3 regions of the Nocardiopsis sp. NPDC049922 genome follow, and region 1 is predicted to be linked to each of the others. Evidence: riboswitches for the same ligand, from Rfam matches in the RefSeq annotation. Region 1 holds a riboswitch; each other region holds the start of a gene.
What was found. Region 1 has a riboswitch for cobalamin ahead of AB0I72_RS08920 (CoA-acylating methylmalonate-semialdehyde dehydrogenase). Riboswitches for the same ligand answer to the same signal wherever they lie in the genome.

Region 1 (7,022 bases):
TCGGCCACGTCCACCGTGGAGCAGTCGATGAAGAGCGTCCCCGGGCGGGCCGCGGCCAGGAGGCCGGTGCCCTTGCGCCCGTTCCCCTCGGCGTCGACGCCGTTGTACGCGGTGAGCAGGTGCCGCCCGCTCGGCAGCATGGTGATGACGACCTCGGCGCAGGCGACGGCCTCGGCCGCGCTCCCGGCCGTGCGCACACCGGCCTCGGCGGCCGTGGCGAGGGCCTCGGGGACGAGGTCGAAACCGGTGACCTCGTGCCCGGCGGTCACGAGGTTGGCGGCCATGGGCGCGCCCATGTTGCCCAGTCCGACGAACGCGACGGCGGTCATGCGCGGCTCCCCTCGTCGACGAGCCCCAGCGGCCCGTCCGGTGCGGGTTGGAAGAAGCGTGCGACGTGCGTGTCCGACACGGCGGACAGGCGGTCCGGCGTCCACTTCGGGTTCCGGTCCTTGTCGATGACCTGGGCCCGGATGCCCTCGACCAGGTCGGGCGAGGACAGCGTGGCGCAGGACACGCGGTACTCCTGCTCCAGGACCGCCTCCAGGGTGGGCAGCTCCCGGGCACGGCGGAGGGCGGCCAGGATGACCTTGACCGAGGTGGGCGACTTGCCCTCGATGACGTCGGCGGCGCGCGCGGCGTCCTGGTCGCCGTGGGAGCGCAGCCGGTCGACGATCTCCTCGGCGGTGTCGGCCGAGTAGCACGCGTCGATCCAGTGGCGGGCGCCCGCGAGGTCGCCGGCCGGGGCGGTCTCGGCGAACCGGCCGACCGCGTCGGAGACGTCGGCGGCGGAGGCGGCCTTCGTGAGCGCGTCGGTCAGGTCCGGGAGCCGTTCGGACGGGACGTAGTGGTCGGCGAGGCCGGTGTACACCGCGTCCCCGGGGCCGACGGGTGCGGCGGTCAGGGCCAGGTGCGTCCCCGTCTCGCCCGGGGCCCGGGAGAGGAGATAGGTGCCGCCCACGTCCGGGACGAAGCCGATCGTGGCCTCCGGCATGCCGACGGTCGAGCGTTCGGTGACGACGCGGACGTCCCCGTGCGCGGAGACGCCCACGCCCCCGCCCATGACCACGCCGTCCATCAGGGCGACGTAGGGCTTGGCGAAGCGGGCGATGCGGGCGTTGAGGAGGTACTCGTCGCGCCAGAAGGCGGCGGCCTCGCGCCCGGCCTCCCTGGCGCTGGCGTGGATGGAGCGGATGTCGCCGCCCGCGCACAGGCCGCGCTCGCCGGCGCCGTCGATGAGCACGGCGCGGACGGCGTCGTCCTTCTCCCACGCGGTGAGGGCGGCGTCCATCTCCCGCACCATGGCGTGGTTGAGGGCGTTGATCGCGCGTGGTCGGTTGAGCGTGACGCGGCCGAGGGTCCCCTCGACGCGGAGCAGGACCTCAGCGTCGGGCTCGGCGGAGGCGGTCACGGGCCCGTTCGTCGACGGCGTCGCCGGTGTCTCGGACATCAGGCGGCCCCGGTGAGTCCGCGAGCGATGATCAGGCTCATGATCTCGTTGGTCCCTTCCAGGATTCGATGCACCCGCAGGTCGCGGACGATCTTCTCAATGCCGTACTCGGTGAGGTACCCGTACCCCCCGTGCAGCTGGAGGGCGCTGTCGGCGACGTCGTACCCGGCGTCGGTGGCGTACCGCTTGGCCATGGCGCACAGGTGCTGGGCCTCGGGGGACCCGGCGTCGAGCGCCGCGGCCGCCCGCCAGAGCAGGGACCGGGCGGCCTCCAGTGCGGTGGCCATCTCGGCGAGGCGGAAGCGGAGCGCCTGGGCGTTGATCAGCGGGCCGCCGAACGCCTCGCGGTCGGTGAGGTAGGCGGTGCTGGCCTCCAGGGCGGCCTGGGCGCCGCCGAGCGAGCACGCGGCGATCCCGAGGCGCCCGCCGTTGAGCCCGTTCATCGCGATGCGGAAGCCGTCCCCCTCGTCGCCGAGGAGGCGGTCGGCGGGGACGCGGACCCCGTCGAGGAGGACCTGGCGGGTGGGCTGGGCGTTCCAGCCCATCTTGGTCTCGTTGGCCCCGAAGGAGAGGCCGGGGTCGTCGCGGTGGACGATGAACGCGGAGACGCCGGAGGCCCCGTCGTCCGCGGTCCGGGCCATGACGAGGTAGACCGACGAGGTGCCCGCACCGGAGATGAACTGTTTGGTGCCGGTGAGGACGTAGTGGTCGCCGTCGCGGACGGCGCGCGTGCCGAGCGCGGCGGCGTCGGAGCCCGCACCGGGTTCGGTGAGGCAGTAGCTGCCGAGGGTCTCGGCGGAGCAGAGGTCGGGCAGCCAGCGGGCGCGCTGGTCGTCGTCGCCGTAGCGGTCGATCATCCACGCGACCATGTTGTGGATGGACAGGTACCCGGCGATGGACGGGCAGCCGGTGGCGAGCGCCTCGAAGACGACGACGCCGTCCAGACGGGTCAGCCCGGAGCCGCCGGAGTCCTCGGCGACGTAGACGCCGCCCAGGCCGAGGTCGGCCGCCTTGCGCAGGACGTCGACCGGGAAGTGCTTGGTCTGGTCCCACTCTACGGCGTGCGGCGCGAGGTGTTCGCGGGCGAAGTCGCGGGCGGTCTCGGCCAGGATGAGCTGGTCGGAGGTGAGTGCTGTCATGGTGGCGGCTCCGCTCACTTCATGACCGGGATCGTGAAGCTCGCGCCCTCCTTGGCCCCGGACGGCCAGCGGGAGGTGACGGTCTTGGTGCGGGTGTGGAAGCGGATCGAGTCGGGCCCGTGCTGGTTGAGGTCGCCGAAGCCCGACCGCTTCCAGCCGCCGAAGGTGTGGTAGGCGACGGGCACCGGGATGGGCACGTTGACGCCGACCATGCCGGTGTTCACGCGCTGGGAGAAGTCGCGGGCGGTGTCGCCGTCACGGGTGAAGATCGCGACGCCGTTGCCGTACTCGTGCTCGCTGGGCAGGCGGAGGGCGTCCTCGTAGGTGTCCGCGCGCACGACGGAGAGCACCGGGCCGAAGATCTCCTCGCGGTAGATCCGCATGTCGGGCGTGACGCGGTCGAAGAGGCTGGGGCCGGTGAAGAACCCGTTCTCGTGGCCCGGGACGGTGTGGCCGCGGCCGTCGACGACCAGGTCGGCGCCCTCGGTGACGCCGAGGTCGACGTAGCCCTCCACGCGCTCCAGGGCCTCGCGGGTGACGAGCGGCCCGAAGTCGGCGTCGGGGTCGTGGGACGCGCCGACGCGGAGGCCGGTGATGCGCTCCTTCAGGCGGGCGACCAGGGCGTCGGCGGTCTCCTCACCGACCGGGACCGCGACGGAGACGGCCATGCAGCGCTCGCCCGCGGAGCCGTAGCCCGCGCCGATCAGGGCGTCGACGACCTGGTCGAGGTCGGCGTCCGGCATGACGATCATGTGGTTCTTCGCCCCGCCGAAGCACTGGGCGCGCTTACCGTGCGCGGTGGCGGTCGTGTAGACGTACTCGGCGATGGGCGTGGAGCCGACGAACCCGACGGCTGCCACGCGGGGGTCGGTGAGGAGCGTGTCGACGCTCTCCTTGCCGCCGTTGACGACGTTGAGCACGCCCGGGGGCAGCCCCGCCTCCAGGAAGAGTTCGGCCAGGCGCAGGGGGACGGAGGGGTCGCGCTCGGACGGCTTGAGGATGAAGGCGTTTCCACAGGCGAGGGAGGGCGCGGCCTTCCAGAGCGGGATCATCGCCGGGAAGTTGAAGGGCGTGATGCCCGCGACGACGCCCAGGGGCTGGCGGAGGGAGTGGACGTCGATGCCGGTGCCGGCGTTGTCGGTGAACTCGCCCTTGAGCAGGTGCGGGATCCCGGCGGCGAACTCGACCACCTCCAGGCCGCGCTGGATGTCGCCGTGGGCGTCGGGAACGGTCTTGCCGTGCTCGGAGGAGAGCAGGCGGGCGAGGCTCTCGCGCTCGTCGTCGACGAGTTGGAGGAAGCGGAGGAGGACGCGGGCCCGGCGCTGCGGGTTCCAGGCGGCCCACTCGGGCTGGGCGCGCTCGGCGTCGGCGATGGCGGCCTCGGTCTCCGCGCGGCCCGCGAGCGGCACGCGGGCCTGGACGGCGCCGGTGCTGGGGTCGTAGACGTCGCCGAAGGAGTCGGATCGGCCGGGAACGTGCTTTCCGTGGATGAAGTGCGTCAACTCGCGGGGCTCGTCGGCCGGGTCGGGGTCGCGGGGCGCGCTGTGGTCGGTCACCATGGCAAACCAGCTCTCGTCTGGAGGCGGAGCGATGCGCGGAGCATGGGGGAACAGGGCCGCGGTGGTGTGCGGCCGGCCGGTGTCCCGGGGTGTCGGGAGGCCGGGTTCACGGTGCGCGGTCCCAGACGGCTCACCCAGACGGCGGCGCGTGCCTGGGGCGGACCGCGCGTGCCGGTGCCATGCGTGCTCGCTCCATCCTCGTGGATCACACGGACATCGAACCGCGGCCGGCGTCCTGGCTTCCGGGGCGCTCCCCGGTCACCGTGGCGGGACCGCGCTGGATCCGCACCGGCTTGCCCGCGCCGCGGCTCTGTGACGCCCACCATATAGTTGGACGTCCAAGTAAATCCAGAACCGGGTGAGCGTGAGCTGAATCACACGAAAAGTGAGACGGGGGCCACCCCGGCGGCGACTGGGGCGGCGGCCAGGGAGGCCGGGGACACGAACCTCCCTGCGTCGGCCGCTCCGAGCGCTAGCGGTCGGCGAGGAGTTTGTGGGCCTCGTCCAGGTGGGCGGGCAGTCCCTCGGGGGCGCCCGACAGCCGCGCCGCGGTGAGCTCGCAGGCCATCGCGAGCTGGGCGGCGAGGACCGCCACGGTCTCCGAGGTGCCGGTCTCCACCAGGGCGTTGGCCAGTTTGTCGGCCCGACACTGCTGCATCAGGAGGTGGCGCGACCGGAGGTCGTCGCTCTCGCGCAGGAGGCGGGACAGCACGCGCGCGCGTTCGGGGGGCTGGGTGGTGTGCGGGCCCGCCTCGCGGAGGAGCTGGACGGCGGCGCGCAGGTCGTCCCCCACGGGCGCCTTCTCGCGGACGTAGGCGCACATGCGGTCGGCCTCGGCCGCGTCATCGGCGAACAGCACCTGTTGTTTGTCACCGAAGTACCGAAAGAAGGTGGTTCGTCCCACTTCAGCATGTTCGGCGATCGCCGCGACCGTGACGTTGTCGAATCCGTGCTCGGCGAAGAGCTGGAAGGCGGCCGACACGATCAACGCACGGGCCTTACGCCGTTTACGAGCGTGGAGCGTGTCCGGGGGGTGGTGCATGAGTCGACCCTATCGAGTGGAAAGCCGGTTCTCCGTGAGACGCGGGACCATTAGGACTGTGGTCCCGAAACGCTCAGTGAGCACGCGGGTAGCGGGAAGTCGTCTGGCCGAAGCGGTTGTGGACACGGACGTCGGGCACGGCCAGGAGCCCTACGCACATGTTCCGGTTGGCCTGGAATTTTATGGCAGAACCGGTGCCGATCGACAACCTCTTGGTGCGGACGAAGCTGACCGGCATGGAATGTGGTTCCCCTCTCACGGAGGTTATGCCGCCGACTTTTCCGGCGGGACCAGAATTCTGCCGCAAGTGAATAGTCAGGCTTCTTAACTGTAGTGCCGCGTGTTGCCCGCCGCCCAATGTCGGACCCGTGTGACACAGTAGGAGACCTGAATCACACCCCTGGAGTTGGTTATGACGTATCTCCTGGTCATCGGCACGCGCAAGGGGCTCTTCACGGCGCGAAGCGAGGATCGGCGCGCGTGGGAGGTGGCCGGTCCGCACCGGCTGGACGCGGCGGACTACGCGAGCATGGACTCGGTGTACGCGGTGGGGATCGACCCGCACACCGGTCGGATCCTGGCGGGAGCCGAGAGCTCGCACTACGGCCCCAGCGTCTGGTACAGCGACGACGGCTCGACCTGGCGTGAGCCCGACGCGGCGCCGATCGTCTTCCCGGAGGACACCGACGGCTCGTTGACCCGCGTCTGGCAGATCGCCTTCGGTGAGGAGCCGGGGGTGGTGTACGCGGGCGTCGAACCGCACGCGCTGTTCCGATCGACGGACGGCGGGCTGAGCTTCCGGCTGGTGCGCGCCCTGTGGGACCACCCGCACCGCGCGGAGTGGTTCCCCGGCGCGGGCGGCGGCGCGATCCACACGGTCCTCCCCGGCCTGTTGGCCTCGGGCGACCGGTCACCGGACGGCATGACCGTGGCCATGTCCACGGGCGGCGTGTACCAGACGCGGGACGCCGGAGCCAGCTGGGCGCCCGCCAACCGGGGCGTCTCGGCCGTCTTCCTGCCCGACGAGGAACCCGAGTTCGGGCAGTGCGTCCACAAGGTCGCGGCGGCCCCGGACGGCGTCATGTACCTCCAGAACCACCACGGGGTCTACCGCAGCGGCGATCCGGCGGGCGAGGGCTGGACCGCGATCGAGAAGGGGCTGCCCTCCAACTTCGGGTTCGCGGTGGTCGCCCATCCGCGGCGGCCGGAGACCGCGCTGAACTTCCCCGTGCTCAGCCAGGAGGTGCACCTGCCGCCCGGGAACAGGCTGGGCGTGTACCGGACGGACGACGGCGGGGACAGCTGGCGGGCGATGACGGAGGGGCTGCCCCAGGGACCCTACTTCGGCATCGTGCTGCGCGACGGGGCGTGCACGGACGGGGCGGACGTCCCCGGGTTCTACTTCGGGACGCGCACGGGCGACGTCTACGCCGCCACGGACGACGGGGAGCGCTGGCACCAGGTGGCCGCGCACCTTCCCGACGTCCTGTGCGTGCGCGCGGTGGAGGTCTGAGATGCGGGTGACCGTCCACCTGCCCGGGTTGCTGCGGGCGGACGCCGACGGCGCCGCCCACGTCCCGGTCGAGGTCGACGACGGCGCCAGGCTGAGGGGTGTCCTCGACGCCCTGACGCGGCGGTACCCGGGCCTGGACCGCCGGATCCGCGACGACCAGGGCTCCCTGCGCCGCTACGTGAACGTGTTCGTCGGCGAGGACGAGTGCCGGGGCATCGGTGGACTCGACGCCCCGGTCCAGGACGGCGCGGACGTGCGGCTGCTGCCCTCGGTGGCCGGGGGCTGAGCCCCTCAGCGGCGCATCGGCATCGGCCGCAGGTAG
Region 2 (7,022 bases), on a different contig from region 1:
GCGACCGAGTACTCGCTCTACCTCGCCGAGGGCGTCGAGGACGACCGCGAGGTCGACCTCGGCGACCAGGCACGATACGTGGTCACGCGGTACGACTACGTGGGCGACGAGGTCCCCCAGGCGGTCCTGCTCGTCCGCAGCGCCAACCTCAACATCCGGATCGAGTACCAGATCATGCCCTCGCTGCTGTCCGAGGGCAGCCCCGAGGACCTGGTCCTGCCCGACCACACCGAGGAGATCATGCTCAACGCCGGGGCCGCGGCGCTCGCCCTGGTCGGCACCTGATCCCACCCCGGACACGTCAGGGGGCCGCGGCGGAGATCGCCGCGGCCCCCGCGCGTGCGGACGCGCGTCGGTGTCCGTGTCCGGGGCGCGCTCGTCGCCCCGCGCCCGTCCCGCCTAGTTCGCGCCGGGCAGGTCGGCCCGCACGCGCCTGGCCGCCTCGACCATGTTGCGCAGGGCCTGCTCGGTCTCGGCGTACCCGCGCGTCTTGAGACCGCAGTCCGGGTTGACCCACAGGCTGCCCGCGTCGATGTGCGCGACCGCCAGGCGCAGCGACGCCTCGATCTCCTCCACCGACGGCACGCGCGGCGAGTGGATGTCGTACACGCCGGGGCCGATCCCCCGCTTGTAGCCGCGGCGGCCGAGGTCCTCCACCAGCTCCATGCGCGAGCGGGCCGCCTCGACGCTGGTGACGTCGGCGTCGAGCGCCTCGATCCCACCGACGATCAGGCCGAACTCGGAGTAGCACATGTGCGTGTGGATGACCGTGCTCGACGCGACGCCGGAGGTGGCCAGGCGGAACGAGCCCACGGCCCAGTCCAGGTAGGCCGCCCGCTGCTCCTCGCGCAGCGGCAGCAGCTCCCGCAGCGCCGCCTCGTCCACCTGGATGTGGCGGATCCCGGCGCGCTCCAGGTCGGCGATCTCGTCCCGCAGGGCGAGCGCGACCTGGCGGGCGGTGTCGCCCAGCGGCTGGTCGGTACGGACGAACGACCAGGCGAGCATCGTCACCGGACCGGTCAGCATGCCCTTGACCGGCTTCTGGGTGCGCGACTGGGCGTAGGTGATCCACTCGACCGTCATCGGCTCGGGGCGTGAGACGTCCCCGTACAGGATCGGGGGGCGCACGCAGCGCGAACCGTAGGACTGCACCCACCCGTTCTCGGTGGTGGCGTAGCCCCGCAGCTGCTCGGCGAAGTACTGCACCATGTCGTTGCGCTCGGGCTCGCCGTGGACGAGCACGTCCAGGCCGATCTCCTCCTGGAGCGCGATCACCCGGTCGACCTCCTCGCGGAGGATCCGGCGGTACTCCTCCTCGCCCAGCTCGCCCCTGCGGTGGGCGGCGCGCGCCCGCCGCAGCTCGGCGGTCTGCGGGAAGGACCCGATCGTGGTCGTGGTCAGCGGCGTGTCCGTGGGGACGTCGCGGTCCTGCGGACGCTCGGAGGCCTCCGGCCCCAGCGCGTCGAGGCGGGCGCGCACCCGAGCGTCGGTGAACGCGGGGTCGGCTCCGTCGGACTCCCGGCCCGTGTGCTCGGCCTCGGCGCCCTCGGACAGGACGCGGCCCAGCAGGGCGACCTCCTCGGCCTTCTGCTTGGCGAAGGCCAGGGCCGCGCGCAGCTCGGGGGCGAGGGAGGTCTCGGCGTCCAGGTCGATCGGCACGTGCAGCAGCGAGCAGGAGGTGCTCACGGTCAGCTCGTCGGTGAGGGCGAGGAGGGTGCCGAGCGTGGCCACCGCCGCGGGGACGTCGGTCCGCCAGACGTTGCGGCCCTCGACGACACCGGCGACCAGGCGGGTGCCGCCCAGTCCGGAGACCTTGACCAGGTCGTCGACGCCCTCGGCGTCGGTCACCAGGTCCAGGCCGACCGCCTCGACCGGCGAGTCCTTGAGCACGCGCAGCGCGGCGGCGCCGATGGAACCGAAGTAGGTCGAGACCAGCAGGGAGGGACGGTCGGTGAGCCCGCCCAGGCGCTGGTAGACGCGCTCCAGGTGGTCGACGGCGGCGCGGCCCTCGTCGGTGGCCAGGATCGGCTCGTCCAGCTGCACCTCGGTGGCCCCGGCCGCCCTGAGGTCGGCCAGCAGGCGGGCGTAGGCGTCCAGGAGCTGGTCGAGCAGCTCGATCGGCGCCCAGCCCTCGGGCGCGTCGTCCGCGGCCTTGGCCAGGAGGAGGAAGGTCAGCGGGCCGACCAGGACCGGACGGGTGTGGTAGCCCGCCTCGGCCGCCTCACGGAACTCGGCGACCGGCTTGTCGCCGACCAGGCGGGGACGGGTGCTCGGCGAGAGCTCGGGGACCAGGTAGTGGTAGTTGGTGTCGAACCACTTGGTCATCTCCAGGGGCGGCGCGCCCTGCACGCCCCGGGCGAGGGCGAAGTAGCGGCGCAGCTGCTCGTCCCGGTCCTCCGCGGTCGCCGGGGAGGCGAAGCGGGACGGCACCAGGTCGAAGAGGACCGCCGTGTCGAGCACGTGGTCGTAGTACGAGAACGTGTTGGACGGCAGGTCGTCGACGCCCGCCTCGCGCAGCTGGGCGTAGACGCCCCTGCGCAGGTCGGCGGCGACCGCGTCCAGGTCCTGGGCGCTGGTGCGGCCCTTCCAGTAGGACTCGCTGGCGCGCTTGAGTTCGCGGCGCGGGCCGATCCTCGGGTAACCGTGCACCGTGGAGCGCACGGCCGCCTTCGCGGCCGGTGGCGTGGTCATGAAGCTTCTCTCCCTCGTCGAAAGCCGGGTTCCGACCGCGAGGGGACTCCGAGGGCAGGCCACGCCGAGGGGCGTTCCGCGGACACGCACCTGTTCGCCACCGACCTCGGCCCTCCCTCGGGGCACGGGACCACCGGCGGCACGGGTGCGCCGCCGGGTGGAGGCAGGTCTTCGGACTCGTGGGCACCGCCGGTGCGCGCACCGACGACCTACTGGTCACCGCTTCCCAGTTTCCGACCAAACCGACCGGATTACCAGTGCTTTTGGCGACTGTCGTTCCCACATACCGCTGCGGGGCAGTCCCGGATTCCCACCGGGTTCCCTCTTGCGACGCGCACCACACTCCCCACCGGTGACACCCGGCTCGGAAGTGGAGCGCGTACCTTCCACGAGTGCAAGTATAGGGAGACCCCCTCACACCCCTGCACCTGGTGTGGACACCCCATTCTTCGCGCACCATCCCGCCGTGAACCCCTGCCGTCTGGCGCGCATCACACCCGACACAAGCGTTACGCGCGGACGGCCCTCCCCCGCCGCCCCCGCGAACGTTCGTCTGACGATGAACGTGGAGTACCCCAGGTGAACAAAGAATCCCCGCGGGCCAAGGCCGTCCTTCGCCCCCTCGTCACGGCCCTCGTCGCATTGGTGGTGTTGTCGGGACTGCTGTTCTTCGCGGCCCGGTCCGTGTGGGGGCCCGGCCAGCTCGCCTCCAACGACGCCGCGCACGGATCGGCGGAGGAGAGCGCCCCGCCCCCGGCCACGGGCGAGCCCGACCGGCTGACCGTGGTCGACCCGGCGGACGTGGTCGACGTGGAGGAGGCCGAGCTGTCCTACGACGGCGACATCGCCGCGACCGTGACCTACCCGGTCCTGCCCAACGCCGAACCGCTGGCCGACTTCCTCTCGCGCGCCCTCGACACCGACGTCGCGGCCTTCGAGGCGGCCAACCCCGGGGCGGAGTCCTACACCGCCGCATGGGACCTGACGGCGGCCGAGGGCACCACGGTCGGCGTGCGCATGACCAGCACCGAGACCGACTCCGAGGGCTCGCGCGAGTGCCACACCACCTACTGGTACGAGACCGACACCGGACTGGCGCACGGCTCCAACGAACTGATCGCGGGGCAGGACGAACTGGCCGAGCTCGCCGGGCTCGTCCGGGACCGGGCGCCCGACGACGTGGACGCGTCGGTCGTCCTCCCGGTGGCGGCGCTGTTCGACTCGGTGGGCTTCAACCCCGACGGCGACCTGGTCGTGGAGTTCGACGCCGGGCAGGTCGCGGCGCCCGACGCCGGGCCGGTGCACGTGGTCGTCGAACGCGACGAGGCCGAACCGCTGCTGTCGGAACTGGGCGTGCGCGCCCGTGACGCCGCGACCGTCGGCGTGGAGGCGTTCGCCGTGGCCGAGCGTCCCGAGGCGGACAAGGACGGTGTCACCGAGGAGCGGCCGGGCGTGATCTCGCCCGTCGACGACGAGGTGGACTGCTCCGACCCGGAGACCCGGTGCGTGGCGCTGACCTACGACGACGGCCCCGGTGGACGCACCCCCGAGTTGCTGGACACCCTCGCCGAGTACGACGCCCGCGCCACCTTCTTCGTGACCGGCGTCCCGGTCATGGAGCAGCCCCGGATCGTGCGTCGCGCCTACGCGGAGGGCCACGAGATCGCCAACCACACGCTGAGCCACCCGGACCTGTCCGCCCTGGGCCAGGGCGCTGCCCGCGATGAACTGGAGACCGTCCAGGCCCAGGTGTACCGCGAGACCGGCTACACCATGGACCTGATGCGCCCGCCCTACGGCGCAACCGACGACGGGGTCGCCTCCCTGACCGAGGAGATGGGGCTCGCCCAGATCCTGTGGAGCGTGGACACCAACGACTGGAAGGACCGGAACTCCTCGGTGGTCACCCGCCGTGCCCTGGGCGGCGCGTCCGACGGCGCCATCATCCTCATGCACGACATCCACGACACCACCGTCGAGGCCTCCCACCAGATCATCCGTGAGCTGGACGCCCGCGGATACACCATGGTCACCGTCTCCCAGCTGCTGGGCACGACCACACCGGGCTCCGCCTACCACGACGGCCACCCGGAGGAGGACGCCGGGGCCGACCACGAGGGCCACGAGCACGCGGACGGGGCCGACGAGGAGCACGGCGAAGACTGACACGACCGCGCCGCCCGCGCCAGGGGGGTGACCACATGTGGACACCGCCCCAGCCGGGTGGCCCAGGTCACCTATGTTGCTGCCATCAACCGCCAACCGTCCGGCAGGGGTGAGCACGTCCGGTGGAGCAGTCGACCCGAGCACGTCAGATTCCGAACGTCCACGGCCCTGACGTGGGACGGGTCGGCCTCCGCTGGCCCGGCGCCGTCATCGCCGCGGTGTCGCTGACCGCCACGGCGTGCGCGACCCCCGAGAGTGACGCGAGCGCCGCCGACCGGATCGCGGTCGTCCTGGACGCGGCCGAGGGACCCGTCTCCGAGTGGACCGGCGACGCCGCGGACTTCGCCGACCACCCGTACGTCCCCGAGGGCCTGGCGGTCACCGTCGCCTACCCGGAGTTCGAGGGCGCGCCGGCCTTCGCCGACGGGCTCGCGCGGCTCGTCGACCGGGAGGTGCTCGACTTCCGGGGCGCCAGCCGCGACCCGGTGAGCCTGACCGTCGACTGGGAGGTCGTCGCGGCCGGGGACGGAGTGCTCGGCGTGCGCCTGATCCGCACGGAGGAGGACCTGCACGGACTGCGGCAGGGCTACGAGACCTACTGGTACGACGCCGCGACCGGGCTGACCCGCTACTCCTCGGAGCTGATCGCCGGGCAGGAGGAGCTGGCGGAGCTCAACAGGATCCTCCGGGCCGAGCTGGCGGACCACCCCGACGTCGACGTCGAGGGCCTCCTGCCGATCCGGGCCAGCTACGACTCGATCGGGTTCAACACCGAGGGCGACCTCGTCGTGGAGTTCGACGACGGCCACCTGTCGCCCGTGCGCGAGGGGCACCCGCCGGACTCCTCCCCCGGGCGGATCGCGGTGGCGGTCGACGCCGCCGAGGCCGAACCGCTGCTGTCGGAACTGGGCGGGCGGGCGCGGGCGGCGTCACTGCGCGAGGAGCCGGACTACGCCGTGCCCGCGGCGGGCGAGACCCCCGATCCGCGCCCCGCCGTGCCCGGGGAGGTCGTCGCCGGGGACCAGGACCTCGACTGCCGGGACGAGGGGGTCCGGTGCGTGGCGCTGACCTTCGACGACGGCCCGGCCGACACCTCCGTGCACCTGCTGGACGTCCTGGCGGAGGAGGAGGTGGCGGCGACGTTCTTCCTCAACGCCGACCCGGCGCTGACCCGCCCGTGGGTCTACCGGCGCGCCTATGCCGAGGGGCACGAGATCGCCAGCCACAACGACCAGCACGAGCACATGCCGGACATGCCCGTCGCCGACCTGCCGCGCCAGGTGTCCACGGTCAGCGCGATCGTCAGCAGGCACACCGGGCACACGGTGCTCCTGTTCCGGCCGCCCTTCGGCGACAGCTCGCCGGAGGTGCTCGACGAGATCGGCGAGCAGGGGATGGCCCAGGTCCTGTGGAACGTGGACAGTCAGGACTGGGAGGGACTCCACCGGGGCGGGATCGTGGACCGTGTCGTGGGCACGGCGGAGCGGGACGCGGTGGTGCTGCTGCACGACACACTGCCCCCGACGGTCGCCGCGGTCCCGGGGATCATCGAGCGGCTGCGCGAGCACGGCTTCGCGTTCGCGACGGTGTCCCAGGTGATCGGGGAGCCGGAGCCCGGGGAGTCCTATCCGGTCGGCGCGCGGGTGCCCGGTACCGGGGGTGAGACCTCGGCATCCTGACCGGGAGGGGTCCGTGCCCTGACCGGCAGGCCCGCTGCCCTGACCAGGGCGGGGAGATCCCGGCCCGGGCGCCGCGCACCCGGCACCGGCGCCGCCGCCCAGCGCGCCGACGCCCGGTCGAGGTGGTCGACCGGGCGTCAGTGCGGCGGAGGGGTCAGGAGGCGGCTTCGACGTCGTCCACCAGGGACAGGCCCGGCGGGGGCGCGTCGGAGCCCACCGCCTCGCCGACGGAGGCGTATCCGGCCTCGCGCACGAGGCGCGCGAGACCGCGGTGGACGCGGCGCGGCCACAGCGGACCACCGTAGATCAGGCCGGTGTAGCCCTGGACCAGGGTGGCCCCGGCGCGGATGCGCGCCCAGGCGTCCTCGGCGGTCTCGACGCCGCCGACGGCGACCAGCGTCACGCGGTCCCCCACGCGGGCGCGCAGGCGGCGCAGCACCTCCAGGGAGCGCTCCTTGAGCGGCGCGCCGGACAGACCGCCGGCCC
Region 3 (7,022 bases), on a different contig from region 1:
TCGGACATCCGAATCCAGTCCCACCAGGACGCCGTGATGGTGGGAACGGTCGCCCTGACCGCGCCCATGCGGACCTGAAGTCCCGACTCGGTATGACTTCCCGGTGACGCTGTGTGGGTCGTGAAAGGGGCGAGTCACCTCGGAACTTCGCCGCTGCGTAGCGTGGCCATAACCGTGGGTGTTCACGGCTGGCACGCAAAACAAGACAGACTTGGCTAGGCTGTGGCCGGTCATGGATATGGCCCCAGAGTCAACAGGGAAGGGGGCGGTGTCACGTGGACCGCTGCGCGTTGTTCGTCGACGCGGGATACCTTCTCGCGGACGGCGCGATGGCCGTGCACGGAACCCGCAACCGGGACTCCGTCTCCTGGGACTACTCCGGTCTCGTCCAGTTCCTCAACGAGGTCGCGCGGGACCGCACCGGCCTGCCGCTCCTGCGCTGCTACTGGTACGAGGCCGTCGCCGACGACCGGCGCACCCAGGAACAGGACGGCATCGCGGACATCCCCGGCATCAAGTTCCGCGCGGCCCGGATACGCCCCGGTCGCCGTGAGGGGGTGGAGAGCTACGTCCAGCGCGATCTCACCACCCTCGCGCGCACCGGCGTCCTGTGCGACGCCGTCCTGGTCAGCGGTGACGAGGACATGGCGTCGGTCGTCGCGGACGTGCAGGACCTGGGCGTCCGTGTCACCGTCGTGCACATCTCGGTCGAGGGCAACTGGACCATCTCCCGAACCCTGCGCCGGGAGTGCGACGACCTCATCGAGATCGGCGCCGGCCACCTGCGTCCCTACGTCAACCTGCTCACCAGCGGCGGTTCCACGCAGGAGACCGCGGCCAAGACCACGACGCCGTTCTCCAACGGCCGTGCCCGGTCCGCGCCCGACACCCGCCGCCAGCCGGTCGAGGCCCAGCCCGGCGGCAGCAGGGTCGAGCCCGCGGGAAGCGCCAACGGCGGCCTCGACGCGATCTTCGCGAGCACCGGCCCCCAGTCCGCCCCCCAGGGCAGTGCCATGGACCAGCTGCGCGCGATGCGGCGCTCGCTCGCCCAACAGCGCGGCGACCACCTCGCAGGCCCCTCCACGGACACCCCGTCGCCCGGTCCCATCGACGCCAACGGGTTCCCCTCCGGCGCCCAGGTGCCGATGAGCGGCAACGGCGCCTTCCCGGGCGCGTCGCCGACGACCGCGGGTGGACACGCGCGCGGCGGGCAGAGCGGCCAGGCCGCCTACCCCGGTGGAGACCCGGGCGCGCACGGCGCCGAGCAGAACGGGTACGGTCTGCCCGGCAGAGCGGCTCCGGGGCAGGTCGGGCCGGGCGCCCACCAGCACCCGGCGACCGGGTCCCAGCCCGCGTTCACCAACGGGACGGGCCCGCAGCAGTCCTTCGCGGGCGGCACCGGGCCACAGCCGTCGTTCGCCGCGGGTACGGGGCCGCAGCGGTCCTTCGCCGCGGGGACCGGCCCCCAGCGATCGTTCGCCTCAGACACCCCCCAGGGGCACCCACCGCCGCAGAGAAGTGGGCCGCCACCCCAGGCGGACCCGCGTTTCGGTCCGGGCGACACACCGGGTTTCGGGGGTGCGAACGACGCAAACCCTACCTATGGGACCAGTACGGAAACTGACGCCGCACGCCGCGGCGGGGCGGCTCCCGGATACGGGGGTCCGCCGCGTACTGGTCCCGACCATGACGGCCACTTCGGCCGACGGGGACACCAGGAACCCGGTCCCAGTCCTGGATATCCCCAGCAGACACGCGCCGCCGCGCATACCGTTGACGATGCGGTGCATGTCGCACACAAAGAAGGGAACGACTTCGCGGAGTCGATCGCGCGCGAGGCGCCCGCCCTGTGGGTCGAGGCGGTCCTCGCCCGGAGACCTCGGATGCCCTCCGACCTGGAGGCGCGTCTGCTCCAGGGCTCTTCGCTGCCGATCGACCACCTGTTGAGGGACGAGGTCCGGGACGGACTGCGCCAGGGGTTCTGGCAGGCGCTGGAGCGCGCCAGACCCTGACTGGCGCGCGGGAGCGCGAGTTAGGGGATGGGGGCGATGCGGTTGACCCACGTGACGACGGCCGATCTCGACCGTATGGAGTTCCACGCCGTCCGGTCGGGTGAGCACGGCCCCGTCGCCGCCCAGTTGCAGGACCTGGCCAACCGGGTCGACGCCGGGAGCGAGATCACCCGCGCGGAGCTGTTCGTGCGCGCGGGTGAGCAGTGGGAGATCGCCCAGGAGTACGAGCACGCGTGCGCGGCCTACCAGCGGGCGATCGACGACGGCGGTCCGACGGTGATCGACGCGCGTGCCCTGAGCGCGGGCGCCCTGCTGCAACTGGACGAGACCGATCGGGCCTACGCGCAGCTCAAACGACTGGAAGGCGAGCCGGTGCTCGGCCTGCCCACCTACGTGCACATCGCCGAGGTGCTGTACGCGCACGACGACCTGGCGGGCGCCGAGCGTTGGGCGACCGTCGGGATCCGCGCCCACATGGACGCCGCGGCCTCGCCGTACGTGCGCGATCTGCTCGACGAACTCCTACGGATGCGGTTCCGTGTCCGCACCGACCTGGGGCTGGGTGAGGACGACCTGGACGGCCTGCTGGACACCGACTGACCCCGCCGCCGTTCGGCACGCCGCGCCGAGCGCGGGCGGCCCTGCGGCGCGTGTCGTGAGCTTTCTGACGCGCCTGGTGCGTCACACCGCTCGCGGGCCCCTAGGCTGTGTCGGGTCGCGGTCGCGCACACCTTCGAATCGATGGTCCAAACCCCCATGAAGCGGGCATGTTCGCGCGCCCCATACCACGCCGCCGACGTGCCCTCCGTCGCGGTCGACTCCTGGGAAAAATCCATGACACGCCATCATCTTGCGGTGTTCCAACGTCCCATCCCCAAGATGTAGTATCTAGTCCCGCTGGTGGTTCACCCCGACGGGGTGAGGCGAGAGGGAACCCGGTGCGCATCCGGGACTGCCCGCAGCGGCGAGTGGGATCGGACTCCGCACACGTACTGGGATCCCCCGAGAGACCCCCGGGGAGCGACGCTCAGGAGACCGACCACGAGCCCGGGGACCTGCCACCGGCGCGCACCGGAGCGTGCGCCGACGACGGGGCTTCGAGAGCGGGCCACCGCGACCCACCGGTCACGATGACCACGCGCACTGAGCGTGTCGGCCCACCGGTGTGCCGTGGCCGTGTTTCTCGTGTCCCTCCCCGCCGGGACTCTTCTACCGAGGTTGGAGCCGCTGTATGACCCTTGACGTCGAGGCCGTGCCCGCATCCGTTCGGCCCGAGCCGACCCACGACGCCGCGCCCCCCGCCGCCGTCGACCGGATCGAGCACGTCGTAACCGAGGCCTGCGCGCGGCTCACCGGTGTTTCGGCGGACAAGGTCCTCACCGAGGCGCGCCGCGGCTTCTACCCCGGGATCTCGGACGCCGAGGTGGAGTTGGCCCTGGTCATGGCCGCCCGCAGCTTCGTGGAGGTCGACCCCGACTACTCCTACGTGGCCGCCCGCCTGCTGCTGGACACACTCCGCCGCGAGGCCCTCACCTTCATCGCCGGCTCCCCCCAGGCCGCCAGCCAGTCCGAGATGGCCGACCGCTACCCGGCCTACCTGGCCGCCTACGTCGGCCGCGGCATCGACCTCGGCCAGCTCGACCCGGCGCTGGCCACGTTCGACCTGGAGCGCCTGGGCGCGGCCCTGCGCCCCGAGCGGGACGAGAACTTCACCTTCCTCGGCATCCAGACCCTCTACGACCGCTACTTCCTGCACAGCGACGAGGTCCGCTACGAGCTGCCGCAGGCGTTCTTCATGCGCGTGGCCATGGGTCTGGCCCTCAACGAGGACGACCGGGACGCCCGCGCCATCGAGTTCTACGAGCTGCTGTCCTCGTTCGACTTCATGGCCTCCACCCCCACCCTGTTCAACTCGGGCACGGTGCGCGCGCAGCTGTCCTCCTGCTTCCTGACCACCGTCGGCGACGACCTCCAGTCGATCTTCCACGGCATCAGCAACAACGCGATGCTGTCGAAGTACTCGGGCGGCCTGGGCAACGACTGGACGCCGGTGCGCGGCCTGGGCTCGCACATCCGCGGCACCAACGGCAAGAGCCAGGGCGTCGTCCCGTTCCTGAAGATCGCCAACGACACCGCGGTCGCGGTCAACCAGGGCGGCAAGCGCAAGGGCGCGGTCTGCGCGTACCTGGAGACCTGGCACATCGACATCGAGGAGTTCCTCGACCTTCGCAAGAACACCGGTGACGAGCGCCGCCGCACCCACGACATGAACACCGCGAACTGGGTTCCGGACCTGTTCATGCAGCGTGTGGAGCAGGGCGGCACCTGGACGCTCTTCTCGCCGGACGAGGTCCCCGACCTGCACGACACGTACGGGGCCGAGTTCGCCGAGGCCTACGCCCACTACGAGGCCGAGGCCGCGGCGGGCCGGGTCAAGGTCTTCAAGCAGGTCCAGGCCGTGGACCTGTGGCGCCGCATGCTCACCATGCTGTTCGAGACCGGCCACCCGTGGATCACGTTCAAGGACCCGTGCAACCTGCGCTCGCCGCAGCAGCACTCGGGCGTCGTGCACTCCTCCAACCTGTGCACCGAGATCACGCTGAACACCAGCGCCGACGAGGTCGCCGTCTGCAACCTGGGCTCGGTCAACCTGGCCCAGCACACCGGCCCCAACGGTCTGGACGCCGAGCGCCTGCGCCGCACCGTGCGCACCGCCGTGCGGATGCTCGACAACGTCATCGACGTGAACTTCTACACGATCCCCGAGGCGCGCCGTGCGAACATGCGCCACCGCCCCGTGGGTCTGGGCCTCATGGGCTTCCAGGACGCGCTGTTCAAGCTGCGCACGCCGTTCGCCTCCGAGGGCGCGGTCGACTTCGCCGACGAGAGCATGGAGCTGATCAGCTACTACGCCATCGAGGCGTCCATGGAGCTGGCGGCCGAGCGCGGTTCCTACGAGACCTTCGACGGCTCGCTGTGGAGCAAGGGCGTCCTGCCGATCGACTCGCTGCGGCTGCTCGCCGAGGCGCGCGGAGGCGACCTCGACGTGGACCGGGGCGAGACCCTGGACTGGGACTCGCTGCGTGAGCGCGTGCGCACCACCGGCATGCGCAACTCCAACGTGATGGCCATCGCCCCGACCGCGACCATCGCCAACATCACCGGCGTGAGCCAGTCGATCGAGCCGGTCTACCGGAACCTGTTCGTCAAGTCGAACATGTCCGGCGACTTCACCGTCGTCAACCCGTACCTGGTGCGCGACCTCAAGGAGCGCGGTCTGTGGGACGACGACATGGTCTCCGCCCTGAAGCTGCACGACGGTAGCCTGGGCGCCATCGACCGGGTTCCGGACGACCTGAAGGCGCTGTACGCGACGGCCTTCGAGCTCGACCCGAACTGGCTCGTCGACGCCGGCTCGCGCCGTCAGAAGTGGATCGACCAGGCGCAGTCTCTGAACCTGTACATGGCCGCTCCGAGCGGTCGCAAGCTCGACACGCTGTACCGCCGCGCGTGGCGTTCCGGTCTGAAGACCACGTACTACCTGCGTTCGCAGAGCGCCACCCACGTGGAGAAGAGCACCCTGAAGGGTACGGACGGCCGCCTCAACGCCGTGTCCTCCGGCTCGGCCCCGGCTCCGGCCCCGAGCCCGGTGGCCAGCCCGGCCCCGGTGGCCAGCCCGAGCCCGAGCCCCGCTCCGAACCCCGTGCCCACCGGCGCCGGTGAGGACGAGTTCGAGATCGTGGAGGGCCAGGCGTGCTCCATCGAGGACCCCGAGTGCGAGGCCTGCCAGTAGGCCCGCCCGTCCGGGAGCTCCGCGCCGCGGGGCCGTCCGCGCACGCCGCGGGCGGCCCCGCGCCGGGCCCCCGCCCCAGACATCACGCATCACCAACGTCCGGCCCGGCCGGAGAACGGAAAGCGACCGCAGCATGACCACAGCACCCGACCACAGCGCCAGCGCCGCCAGCGGCCTCGGGGAGATCGAGCGTGACGCCGCGCGCGTCAACGTCGACGACAAGGCGATGATCAACGCCCGCGCCGACGTCAACCAGCTGCTCCCGCTCAAGTACACGTGGGCGTGGGACAAGTATCTGGCGGGCTGCAACAACCACTGGATGCCCACCGAGGTCGCGATGCAGGCCGACATCGCGCTGTGGAAGTCCAAGGACGGCCTGACCGAGGATGAGCGCCTGATGCTCAAGCGCAACCTCGGCTTCTTCGCCACCGCCGAGTCGCTGGTCGCCAACAACATCGTCCTGGCCGTGTACCGCCAGCTGACCAACCCGGAGTGCCGCCAGTACCTGCTGCGCCAGGCCTTCGAGGAGGCCGTGCACACGCACACCTTCCAGTACATCTGCGAGAGCCTGGGCCTGGACGAGGGCGAGCTCTTCAACATGTACCGGGAGATCCCGTCGATCACGGCCAAGGACGCGTGGGCGCTCAGGTACACGCAGAACCTGGAGGACCCGGACTTCCGCACCGGCACGCCCGAGGCGGACCAGGCGTTCCTGCGGGACCTGGTCGCGTTCTACGTGATCTTCGAGGGCATGTGGTTCTACACCGGCTTCGCGCAGATCCTCTCGCTGGGCCGCCGCAACAAGATGGTCGGCATCGCCGAGCAGTACCAGTACATCCTGCGCGACGAGTCGATCCACCTGAACTTCGGCATCGACGTGATCAACCAGATCAAGATCGAGAACCCGCACCTGTGGACCGAGGAGTTCCAGGCCGAGGTGCGCACGATGCTCACCGAGGCCTGTGAGCTGGAGGTCGCCTACGGTCGCGAGACCATGCCGCGCGGCGTGCTGGGCCTCAACGCGGAGCTGTGCGAGAAGTACATGCACTTCATCACCGACCGCCGCGCCGAGCAGATCGGCCTGGCGCCCATCTTCGGCGAGACGGAGAACCCGTTCCCGTGGATGTCGGAGATGATGGACCTCCAGAAGGAGAAGAACTTCTTCGAGACCCGGGTCATCGAGTACCAGACCGGCGGCGGCCTGGACTGGGACTGAC

Region 2: it holds a riboswitch for cobalamin, as region 1 does, so the genes downstream of both, metE (5-methyltetrahydropteroyltriglutamate--homocysteine S-methyltransferase) here and AB0I72_RS08920 (CoA-acylating methylmalonate-semialdehyde dehydrogenase) in region 1, are expected to answer to the same signal.
Region 3: it holds a riboswitch for cobalamin, as region 1 does, so the genes downstream of both, AB0I72_RS21925 (ribonucleoside-diphosphate reductase subunit alpha) here and AB0I72_RS08920 (CoA-acylating methylmalonate-semialdehyde dehydrogenase) in region 1, are expected to answer to the same signal.

The regions. Positions count from the first base shown of each region.
Region 1 is NZ_JBFAME010000004.1:3,461-10,482, reverse strand. It holds gene mmsB (3-hydroxyisobutyrate dehydrogenase) at 1-329, opposite strand, end outside; gene AB0I72_RS08930 (enoyl-CoA hydratase/isomerase family protein) at 326-1,408, opposite strand; gene AB0I72_RS08925 (acyl-CoA dehydrogenase family protein) at 1,447-2,586, opposite strand; gene AB0I72_RS08920 (CoA-acylating methylmalonate-semialdehyde dehydrogenase) at 2,601-4,145, opposite strand; cobalamin riboswitch at 4,353-4,487, opposite strand; gene AB0I72_RS08915 (TetR family transcriptional regulator) at 4,618-5,187, opposite strand; gene AB0I72_RS08910 (sialidase family protein) at 5,600-6,700, shown strand; gene AB0I72_RS08905 (MoaD/ThiS family protein) at 6,702-6,986, shown strand; gene AB0I72_RS08900 (DUF418 domain-containing protein) at 6,992-7,022, opposite strand, start outside.
Region 2 is NZ_JBFAME010000002.1:245,048-252,069, forward strand. It holds gene AB0I72_RS05345 (DUF3558 domain-containing protein) at 1-285, shown strand, start outside; gene metE (5-methyltetrahydropteroyltriglutamate--homocysteine S-methyltransferase) at 400-2,691, opposite strand; cobalamin riboswitch at 2,836-3,048, opposite strand; gene AB0I72_RS05355 (polysaccharide deacetylase family protein) at 3,271-4,857, shown strand; gene AB0I72_RS05360 (polysaccharide deacetylase family protein) at 5,031-6,536, shown strand; gene AB0I72_RS05365 (quinone-dependent dihydroorotate dehydrogenase) at 6,691-7,022, opposite strand, start outside.
Region 3 is NZ_JBFAME010000013.1:53,589-60,610, forward strand. It holds gene AB0I72_RS21910 (sigma-70 family RNA polymerase sigma factor) at 1-78, shown strand, start outside; gene AB0I72_RS21915 (NYN domain-containing protein) at 276-2,012, shown strand; gene AB0I72_RS21920 (hypothetical protein) at 2,040-2,612, shown strand; cobalamin riboswitch at 2,897-3,090, shown strand; gene AB0I72_RS21925 (ribonucleoside-diphosphate reductase subunit alpha) at 3,244-5,805, shown strand; gene AB0I72_RS21930 (ribonucleotide-diphosphate reductase subunit beta) at 5,939-7,021, shown strand.